Linked DNA regions of Caldimonas brevitalea. The protein of the gene in region 1 interacts with the protein of each later gene in a pairwise test. Links are inferred from orthologs where the notes say so. Each region holds a gene or a part of one and is shown in the gene's direction. Other genes may lie near its edges. The genes, in order: rplA and thrS.

Region 1 (3,099 bases):
GAACGGCAAGAAGGCCGTCACCGAGCGTCGCTTCTTCCCCGGTTACGTGCTGGTCGAAATGGTGATGGACGACGACACCTGGCACCTGGTGAAGCACACCTCCAAGGTGACCGGCTTCGTCGGCGGCGCCAAGAACCGTCCGGTGCCCATCTCGGAAGACGAGGTCATGAAGATCGTCAACCAGATGCAAGAGGGCATCGAGAAGCCGCGTCCCAAGGTCGAATGGGAAGTCGGCGAGGTGGTTCGCGTCAAGGAAGGCCCGTTCACCGACTTCAATGGCGCGATCGAGGAAGTCAACTACGACAAGTCCAAGCTGCGTGTCTCGGTCACGATCTTCGGTCGTGCGACGCCGGTCGAACTGGACTTCCACCAGGTCGAGAAGATCTGATCGATCTTCCGGTCGAGACCAGAAATTCAGTGGCGAGCCCGCCCAGCCCGGGGTTCGTTGCAGTGCTAGCAAAGGGCTGTGTCGACGAGGAGCCGGCCAACACGCCGGCGTTTGAACTCGGTTAGGAGCCAATATGGCCAAGAAGATTGTCGGCTTCATCAAGCTGCAAATCCCGGCAGGCAAGGCCAATCCTTCGCCCCCGGTGGGTCCTGCGCTGGGTCAGCGCGGCCTGAACATCATGGAATTCTGCAAGGCGTTCAACGCCCAGACCCAAGGCGTCGAGCCCGGTCTGATGTTGCCGGTGGTGATCACCGCGTTTGCAGACAAGTCCTTCACTTTCCAGATCAAGACCCCGCCCGCGACGGTCCTGATCAAGAAGGCCATCAAGCTGGACAAGGGCTCCAGCCGTGCACACCTCGACAAGGTCGGCAAGATCACGCGCGCCCAGCTCGAAGAGATCGCCAAGACCAAGATGAAGGACCTGACGGCCGCCGACCTCGACGCCGCCGTCAAGACCATCGCTGGTTCTGCCCGTTCGATGGGCGTCATCGTGGAAGGTGTTTGATCATGGCCAAGCTCACCAAGCGCCAAAAGGCTAACCAAGGCAAGGTCGAAAGCACCAAGCTGTACCCGATCGACCAGGCCCTGGCTCTCGTCAAGGAAGCGGCCGTCGCCAAGTTCGACGAGTCGATCGACGTCGCCGTCCAGCTGGGCATCGACGCCAAGAAGTCCGACCAGGTCGTGCGTGGCGCCGTCGTGCTGCCCAACGGCACTGGCAAGACCAAGCGTGTCGCCGTGTTCGCGCAAGGCGCCAAGGCTGAAGAAGCCCGCGCCGCCGGTGCCGACGTGGTCGGCATGGAAGACCTGGCCGAACAGGTCAAGGCCGGCAACATCAACTTCGACGTCGTGATCGCGTCGCCGGACACGATGCGCGTGGTCGGTACGCTCGGTCAGATCCTCGGCCCGCGCGGCCTGATGCCGAACCCGAAGGTCGGCACCGTGACCCCGGACGTGGCCACCGCCGTCAAGAACGCCAAGGCCGGTCAGGTGCAGTTCCGTGTCGACAAGGCCGGCATCATCCACGGCACCATCGGCCGTCGCTCGTTCGACGCCGAGAAGCTGCGTGGCAACCTGGCAGCGCTGCTCGACGCACTGAACAAGGCCAAGCCGGCTTCGAGCAAGGGCGTGTACCTGCGCAAGGTCGCCGTGTCGTCGACGATGGGCATCGGCGTGCGCGTCGACGCTGCGTCGATCAACGCGGCCCCGGGCGCCTGATAGAAGTGTTGAAGCGCCGCTCCCTGTGGGTGCGGCGCGCATGAATTGGTGGGCCGCGGCTGTCGCAAGAGAGCCGTGGGCTATCAAAGACCGTTGGTGCGGCTGCAGGTCGCTTAATCCAGGTCGGTGGCGCAAGCCCTCGATCGCAGCCAACGCAGATGGCGCACCCGCTGGAATGGAGTGAGGTCGGTCGCAAGACCGGCCTGGTTTCCTGAACAGAGGTCGCTGTTAACTGGTGCACCCGGGGTGACCCGGGTGTGAATGTGAGGAGTAGACCTTGAGTCTGAATCGCAACGAGAAACAAGCTGTCGTGACGGAAGTGGCGGCCCAAGCGGCCCGCGCACAGACGCTCGCGTTGGCGGAGTACCGTGGCCTCACCGTCGCTCAACTGGACCAGCTGCGCCGGCAGGCGCGTGCTCAGGGTGTGTATCTGCACGTCCTGAAGAACACGCTCGCTCGCCGTGCCGTGGCCGGTACTTCGTTTGAAGTGGCGTCCGAGTCCATGGCCGGTCCGCTGATCTACGGCTTTTCGGAAGACGCCGTTGCCGCCGCGAAAGTCCTCGCCGACTTCGCCAAAGGCAACGACAAGCTGGTCATCAAGGCCGGCGCGTACAGCGGCAAAGCCCTCGACGCCGCTGGCGTGAAGGCCCTGGCCGCGATCCCGAGCAAGGAAGTGCTGCTGTCCCAGTTGCTGGGCCTGATGCAGTCGCCCGTGTCTCGCATGGCTCGCGTGCTCGCCGCCCTGTCCGAAAAGCGTGGTGAAGGCGCGCCCGCCGAGGCCGCTCCGGCTGCCGAAGCCGCCCCCGCTGCTTGATTTCATTCAATACGAACCCATACGTTTAGGAACCCAAAATGGCATTCGATAAAGACGCATTCCTGACCGCCCTGGACAGCATGTCCGTGATGGAACTCAATGACCTGGTGAAGGCCATTGAAGAGAAGTTCGGCGTGTCCGCCGCTGCGATGGCCGCTCCCGCCGGCGCTGGCGGTGGCGCTGCCGCCCCCGCCGCCGAAGAGAAGACCGAGTTCAACGTCGTGCTGCTCGAAGCCGGCGCGAACAAGGTCGGTGTCATCAAGGCCGTGCGCGAAATCACCGGCCTGGGCCTCAAGGAAGCCAAGGACCTGGTCGACGGCGCTCCGAAGCCCGTCAAGGAAGCCATTGCCAAGGCCGACGCCGAAGCTGCCAAGAAGAAGCTGGAAGAAGCCGGCGCCAAGGTGGAACTCAAGTAATTGGGTTTCCCACATGGGGCTGGGGGCTCTTCGAGGCCCCCAGCCTTTTGTGCTTCATGGGTTTGAGTGCTGGAGCACACCCGAAAAGGAATTTCAAGGCAATCTTCACGCCTTGAGACCCTTTCCGAGTGTTCTCTGATCCGACTGCAGAGAACCGGTTTGGTCGGGTCGCGGTGCAATGCCGCGGTCGTCCGCCAGCGGCTGGT
Region 2 (7,655 bases), 2.3 Mb from region 1 along the record:
GCTGCGAGATGCGCCAGGCGCACCGTCGGCGCGCAAGCGCCCGAAATCGGGCGCACGGTTCATCGTGATGTCGACAAAACCACCCCAGGCGTACTCGACCTCGACGTCCTGCAGAGACGGAAAGGTGGCGACCAAGCGTCGCCGTAACTTGTCGGCGACGCTGCGCGGTGTGCGGCGGCTGTAACTGACGCCGCCGCCGAACAGCACCCGGCCGTCACGCGTCGGGCGAAAGTAGTCGAGCACGACATTGGTGTCGCATACCGCGGCCTCTGTCGGCAGCAGCGCCTTCAGCCGTGCGGGCGCGACACGCCGGGTGCCGACGAGATAGGTGGCGACCGGCATGATGCGCGCCGCCAACTGCGGCGCGACGCCCTGCAGATAGACGTTGCCGGCCAGCAGCACCTGCTCGCAACGTACGCTGCCCTCCGGCGTGTGCAAGCGCGGCTGCGGCCCGTGCTCGAGCCGCACGACTGGCGTGCCTTCATGCAGCCGAACGCCTCGCTCCACGGCCGCCCGCGCGAGCCCGCGACAGTATTTGAGAGGATGCAGATGGCCGCTGCGGCCATCGTGCACGGCGCTGTGGTAGCGCGGACTGACGATCCAGCGTGGCAGATCGGCTGGTGCGACCCATTGCGAGGCGGCGGCGTAGGCGTCACCGTACACCACTTGCAAACGGTCGTGTGTCGCCCGCAGTGCGCGTGCCTTGCGAGCATTCACCGCCACGTTCAGAAAGCCCGGCTGCCATTCACAATCGATGCCGTAGCGCCGGCACCGTTCGTGGAGGAGGTCGAGTGCCTCCAGCGTCATGCCGAAGACGCGGCGTGCGTCGGCCAGCCCCAGTTGCGCTTCGATCGTCGACAGTTCGCACGCCAGGCCCGCGATCGCCTGGCCGCCGTTGCGGCCCGAGGCGCCGTAGCCGACCTCATGTGCCTCGAGCAGGGCCACCTGCAGGCCGCGCTCGGCGAGTTCGAGCGCGGCCGACAAGCCGGCCAGGCCGGCACCGATCACCGCCACGTCGACGGCGAGCTCGCCTTGCAACGGCGGCTGGCGGGCACCTTGTGGCGCGGTCGCAGCGTAGTAGCTGTCACGCGCGAGGTCGAGGTCGGTGTGCAGAATGCGCATGCGTGCGGCCTCACGCCAGCCCGCCGCGCCGCCTTCAGGCCGCCCGCTTGAGCGCGTCGGCGACGGTGCCGACGATCTGGTCGATGTGGCTCTTCTCGATGATCAGCGGAGGCGACAGCGCGATCGTGTCGCCGGTGGTGCGGATCAGCACGCCGCGCTCCCAGCAGTCGAGGAATACCGAGAAGGCACGTTTGCCGGGCTCGCCGGGCAGCGGTGCCAACTCGATGCCGCCGACCAGGCCGATGTTGCGCACGTCGATCACGTGCGGCTGGCCTTTGAGGGCGTGCACAGCATCCGCGAAGTAGCGCGCCAGCTCACCACGACCACGCGTCAGCAGGCCCTCTTCCTCGTAGGTGTCGAGCGTGCCGAGCGCCGCAGCGCAGGCCAGCGGATGCGCCGAATAGGTGTAGCCGTGGAAGAACTCGATCAAATGCTCCGGCCCGTTCATGAAGGCGTCGTGCACGGCTTGGCGCACGAACACCGCCCCCATTGGCACGGCGCCGTTGGTGATGCCCTTGGCGACCGTCATCAGGTCGGGTGTGACGCCGAAGTGCTCGGCGGCGAACGGCGAGCCGAGCCGTCCGAAGCCGGTGATGACCTCGTCGAAGATGAGCAGGATGCCGTGCCGGTCGCAAATCTCGCGCAGCCGCTGCAGATAGCCTTGCGGGGGAATCAGCACGCCAGTGGAGCCGGCCACCGGCTCGACGATCACGGCGGCGATGGTGGAGGCGTCGTGCAGTGCGATCAGGCGTTCGAGGTCGTCGGCCAACTCCGCGCCATGGGCCGGCTGCTCGCGCGAGAACGCGTTGCGCTGCAGGTCGTGGGTGTGGCGGATGTGGTCGACGCCGGCCAACAAGGTGCCGAACATCTTGCGGTTGGCCACCATGCCGCCCACCGAGATGCCGCCGAAGTTGACACCGTGGTAGCCACGCTCGCGCCCGATCAACCGGGTGCGCTGGCCTTCGCCGCGCACACGATGGTAGGCCAGCGCCATCTTGAGGGCCGTCTCGACGGATTCAGAGCCGGAGTTGGTGTAGAAGACCTTGTTGAGCTCCGCGGGGGTCAGCTTCACGAGCCGTTCGGCCAGCTCGAAAGCCTTGGGGTGCCCCATCTGGAAGGGCGGCGCGTAATCGAGCTCGCCGGCCTGCTGCCGGATCGCCTCGACGATCCTGGGTCGCGCATGGCCGGCATTGACGCACCACAAGCCGGCCACCCCGTCGAGCACCTGGCGCCCTTCCGGCGTCCAGAAATGCATGCCTTCGGCGCGGGCCAGCAGCCGCGGCGACTTCTTGAACTGCCGGTTGGCGGTGAAGGGCATCCAGTAGGCGTCGAGGTCTTGGTCCATGGCAGCGGTGGTTCGGTGGGCGAGGGGAGCAGGGCAAGCGGCAGGGATCGGCCAGCCGGCCCGGCAGGCGTTGGGTCAGTCTATGCCGCAGCGGTCGCAATCGGATTGCGCATTGCAGCCGCCGCGGCGGGACCCTTCGCATATCATGCGAAACAACCGGCCTACCACTGCATTTCATGCGAAGCCCTGCCCGTACCGTGCAACTCGATGCCATCGACCGCGCGATTCTGCAGACGCTGCAGGAAGACGCGAGCCTGACCAACGTGGAGTTGGCCGACAAGGTGCACCTGTCGCCGTCGGCCTGTTTGCGACGCGTCAAGCAGCTGGAGGAGAGCGGCGTGATCGCCCAGTACGTCGCCTTGCTCAACCCCAAGGCCGTCGGCCAGCCGGGCACGTCGTACACCATCGTCAACGTCGAGCGGACCACACCCGAGACCTTGCGCAGCTTCGAGCAGGCGGTGCGCGACGAGCCGCAGATCCTCGATTGTTTCTATGTGGCGGGCAGCAATGACTACCTGCTGCGCTTCACCTATCGCGATGCCGAAGACCTGGAGCAGTTCCATACCGAGGTGCTGGCGCGATTGCCCGGCGTGGTGCGCTCCAACTCGATGTTGGTGTTGCGCACGGTGAAACGCACCACCGCGCTCAACATCTGACGCCCGGCATCAGCCCCCGTCGGCCGCCCGGTCCGCACAAAGAAGTCCAGGCGACATGCGCCACAGGATGGCTGGTGGGGCGCGCCGACGGGCCGACGCACCGCGCGACGTTGGTGCAGGCCCATGAGGCAGCACACGCTCTTGGTGCACCGGTGGGTGCGTCTTTTTTACATGGAGACCTTGCCATTTCACAATGCGGAAAAGTGCTTTGGTGCACTGCAGAAAAATCTTTCATTGTGAAAAATTGGTTTCCGCATCGCGAAATGTGCTCGCCAAGTCATTGATTTTGCTGGGTGTAGCCTGGGTGTCTTATATAAGACATAAGTGTTCCCTTCCGCCCCCGGCCGCCGTAAGCTAGAGCCCATCAACACCTTGTTTTCACTTACTGGAGGTCTTCATGACGAACCTGACCCGCGAACAACAAGCCGCTGCTCTTGAAAAGGACTGGGCGGAGAACCCCCGTTGGAAGGGCATCAAGCGTGGCTACACCGCCGCCGACGTGGTGCGCCTGCGCGGTTCGGTCCAGATCGAGCACACGCTGGCCAAGCGCGGCTCCGAGAAGCTGTGGCACCTGGTGAACACCGAGCCCTTCGTCAACGCCCTGGGCGCGCTGACGGGCAACCAGGCCATGCAGCAGGTCAAGGCCGGTCTGAAGGCCATCTACCTGTCCGGCTGGCAAGTCGCTGGCGACGCCAACCTGGCCGGCGAAATGTATCCCGACCAGTCGCTGTACCCCGCCAACTCGGTGCCGCAAGTCGTCAAGCGCATCAACAACACGTTCCAGCGCGCTGACCAGATCCAGTGGTCGGAAGGCAAGAACGACGTCGACTTCTTCGCGCCCATCGTGGCCGACGCGGAAGCCGGTTTCGGCGGCGTGCTGAACGCCTTCGAACTGATGAAGGCCATGATCGAAGCGGGCGCCTCCGGCGTGCACTTCGAAGACCAGCTCGCGTCCGTCAAGAAGTGCGGCCACATGGGTGGCAAGGTGCTCGTGCCGACCCGCGAAGCCGTTGCCAAGCTGGTGGCTGCTCGTCTGGCGGCCGACGTGTCGGGCACCCCGACCGTGCTGATCGCCCGTACCGACGCTGAAGCCGCCGACCTGGTGACCAGCGACGTGGACGACAACGACAAGCCGTACCTCACCGGCGAGCGCACCATCGAAGGCTTCTTCCGCACCAAGCCCGGTCTGGAGCAAGCCATCAGCCGCGGCCTGGCCTACGCGCCGTACGCTGACCTGATCTGGTGCGAAACCGGCAAGCCCGACCTGGCCTACGCCAAGAAGTTCGCCGAGGCGATCCACAAGCAGTTCCCCGGCAAGCTGCTGAGCTACAACTGCTCGCCCTCGTTCAACTGGAAGAAGAACCTGGACGACGCCACCATCGCCAAGTTCCAGCGCGAGCTGGGCGCAATGGGCTACAAGTTCCAGTTCATCACGCTGGCTGGCTTCCACAGCCTGAACTACTCGATGTTCAACCTGGCCTACGGCTACGCCCGCAACCAGATGAGCGCCTTCGTCGAGCTGCAGGAAGCCGAGTTCGCCGCCGCCGAGAAGGGCTTCACCGCCGTGAAGCACCAGCGCGAGGTGGGCACCGGCTACTTCGACGCCGTCACCACCACGATCGAGCGCGATGCCTCGACCGCGGCGCTGAAGGGCTCGACCGAAGACGAGCAGTTCTTCGACCAGAAGCACGGCTGATCGGCCCCGTCGCCGGCCTCGAGCCGGCGGCGCCGATGTCCTGACTCCGTTGCGCGCCGCTGGGCGGCGCGCTCGTGAGACGCGCGAAGCATCTGATGTGAAGATGCATTGGCCCGGCAGCGACGCTGCCGGGCTTTTTTGCGTCTATTGCGTTAGAATTGCGCTCTTCTTCACCCAGTCAAGAGCGAGAAAGGCACAACGGGTTATGACACCGCGAACTACCACCGCTGACGTTTTTGAGGTCTAGTCGGTCGGCCGCGGCTTTCGTTTGTTTGTCTTTTTCGAATCCAAGAAAGCGCGGCGACCACCGCGCTTTTTTGTTTGTGGCTTGTTTGTGGCTTGTTTGTGGCGCTGGCGGCGCCGGTGAGAGGTCAAGATGGTTTCAGTTCAGTTGCCCGACGGGTCCCGACGTGAGTTTCCGGGCCCGGTGACCGTGGCAGAGGTGGCGGCGTCGATCGGCGCCGGCCTGGCAAAGGCGGCATTGGCCGGGCGGGTGGGGCAGGGCGACGCGGCGCGCGTGGTCGACACCAGCTACCGCATCGAGCAGGACACGACGCTGGCCATCATCACCGACAAGGACCCCGACGGCCTGGACGTGATCCGCCATTCGACGGCGCACCTGCTGGCCTATGCCGTCAAGGAGCTGTTTCCCGAGGCTCAGGTCACGATCGGCCCGGTGATCGAGAACGGCTTCTATTACGACTTCTCGTACAAGCGGCCGTTCACGCCCGAAGACCTGCAGGCCATCGAAAAGAAGATGACCGAGCTGGCCAAGAAAGACGAGAAGGTCGAGCGCCGTGTGCTGCCGCGCGACGAGGCGGTGGCGTACTTCAAGAGCCTGGGCGAGCACTACAAGGCCGAGATCATCGCCAGCATTCCGGCCAACGAAGACGTGTCGCTCTACAGCGAAGGCGGCTTCACCGACCTGTGCCGCGGCCCGCACGTGCCGAGCACCGGCAAGCTCAAGCACTTCAAGCTGATGAAGGTGGCCGGCGCCTATTGGCGCGGCGACCATCGCAACGAGCAGCTGCAGCGCATCTACGGCACCGCCTGGGCCGGCAAGGACGAGCTGCAGCAGTATCTGCACATGTTGGAGGAAGCCGAAAAGCGCGACCACCGCAAGCTCGGGCGTGAGCTCGATCTGTTCCACATCGACGATCACGCGCCGGGGGTGGTGTTCTGGCATCCCAAGGGCTGGACGGTCTGGCAGTGCGTCGAGCAGTACATGCGCGGCGTGTACCGCGACAACGGCTACCGCGAGGTCAAGGGCCCGCAGTTGCTGGACCGCGCGCTGTGGGAGAAGACCGGCCACTGGGACAAGTACCGCGACAACATGTTCACGACCGAGAGCGAGAAGCGCGACTATGCTCTCAAGCCGATGAACTGCCCCGGCCATGTGCTGATCTACAAGCAGGGCATCAAGAGCTACCGCGATCTGCCGCTGCGCTACGGCGAGTTCGGCCAGTGCCACCGCAACGAGCCGACGGGTGGCTTGCACGGCATCATGCGGGTGCGCGGCTTCACGCAGGACGATGGCCACATCTTCTGCACCGAAGACCAGATCCTGCCCGAGTGCACCGAGTTCACGGCGCTGCTGCAGCGTGTCTATCGTGATTTCGGTTTCACCGACATCATCTACAAGGTCGCGACCCGGCCCGACGCCCGCATCGGCTCGGACGAGGTGTGGGACAAGGCCGAAGCGGCGCTGATCGAGAGCCTGCGCGCATCCGGCTGCGAATTCGCGATCTCGCCCGGCGAGGGGGCCTTCTACGGGCCGAAGATCGAGTACACGCTGAAGGACGCGATCGGGCGCCAGTGGCAGGTGGGCACGATCCAGGTCGACTTCTCGATGCCGGGCCGGCTGGGTGCGGAATTCGTCACGGAAAGTGGCGACCGCCAGGTGCCGGTCATGTTGCACCGCGCGATCGTCGGCAGCATGGAGCGGTTCATCGGCATCCTGATCGAGCAGCACGCCGGCGCGCTGCCGGTCTGGCTGGCGCCGCAGCAGGTGTCTGTACTCAATATCACCGACGCGCAGGCGGATTACGTTCGAGAAGTAGTCAAAACGCTGCAAAAACAAGGACTTAGGGCAGAGGCCGATTTGCGCAATGAAAAAATCACGTATAAAATCCGCGAGCATTCGTTGCAGAAGGTTCCCTACATCCTCGTTGTCGGCGACAAAGAGAAAGCGGCGGGAACCGTCGCAGTGCGCGCCCGGGGCAACCAAGACCTCGGTGTGATGGCACTCGACACCTTCTCCCAGAAGATTGCAAGCGACATTGCCCAAAAGGTGTGAGTTCAGGCGGCTGCCCGCCGCCTGGGCCGACCGGGGCGGGCTATGTGTTTTTTGTTATTGGGGCGGGACCCCTGAGGATCTAGACCATCGCTACTTTCATGGACCGGCGCACTCCCAACGTGGAGCGCAAGCATCGTCTGAATCGGGAAATCACGGCGCCGGAAGTCCGGCTGAACGGGCCCGACAATGAGCCGATCGGCATCGTGAGCTTGCAGGAGGCACTGCGGCTTTCACAGGAACACGACGTGGACCTGGTCGAGATCGCGCCCACGGCGACGCCGCCGGTCTGCCGCCTGATGGACTATGGCAAGTTCAAGTACCAGGAGCAGAAGAAGGCGGCCGAGGCGAAGGCGAAACAGCACGTCATCGACATCAAGGAAGTGAAGTTCCGCCCCGGCACCGACGAGGGCGACTACCAGATCAAGCTGCGCAATCTGCGCCGCTTCCTTGAAGAAGGCGACAAGGGCAAGGTCACGCTGCGCTTCCGCGGCCGCGAGATCACCCACCAGGAACTGGGCATGCGCCTGCTGGAGCGGGTCC

Evidence for each region.
Region 2: the proteins of rplA (region 1) and thrS interact in binary tests that used the Escherichia coli proteins (3 or more experiments, as listed by UniProt). The link is inferred for Caldimonas brevitalea from one-to-one orthologs.

The regions. Positions count from the first base shown.
Region 1 is NZ_CP011371.1:5,756,487-5,759,585, reverse strand. Bases 1-2,809 are described here. They hold rplA (50S ribosomal protein L1), read left to right. Parts: upstream 1-955; coding sequence 956-1,663; downstream 1,664-2,809. Other genes in these bases: rplL (50S ribosomal protein L7/L12), read left to right, coding at 2,516-2,809; rplJ (50S ribosomal protein L10), read left to right, coding at 1,941-2,477; rplK (50S ribosomal protein L11), read left to right, coding at 522-953; nusG (transcription termination/antitermination protein NusG), read left to right, coding at 1-388. In the rest of the region: more of rplL, read left to right, coding at 2,810-2,893. UniProt on the Escherichia coli protein: One of the primary rRNA binding proteins, it binds very close to the 3'-end of the 23S rRNA. Forms part of the L1 stalk. It is often not seen in high-resolution crystal structures, but can be seen in cryo_EM and 3D reconstruction models.
Region 2 is NZ_CP011371.1:3,475,543-3,483,197, reverse strand. Bases 4,742-7,655 are described here. They hold thrS (threonine--tRNA ligase), read left to right. Parts: upstream 4,742-5,195; coding sequence 5,196-7,115; downstream 7,116-7,655. Other genes in these bases: infC (translation initiation factor IF-3), read left to right, coding at 7,214-7,655; aceA (isocitrate lyase), read left to right, coding at 4,742-4,819. In the rest of the region: AAW51_RS14880 (NAD(P)/FAD-dependent oxidoreductase), read right to left, coding at 1-1,122; omega-aminotransferase AptA, read right to left, coding at 1,157-2,467; AAW51_RS14870 (Lrp/AsnC family transcriptional regulator), read left to right, coding at 2,644-3,123; more of aceA, read left to right, coding at 3,530-4,741. UniProt on the Escherichia coli protein: Catalyzes the attachment of threonine to tRNA(Thr) in a two-step reaction: L-threonine is first activated by ATP to form Thr-AMP and then transferred to the acceptor end of tRNA(Thr). The rate-limiting step is amino acid activation in the presence of tRNA.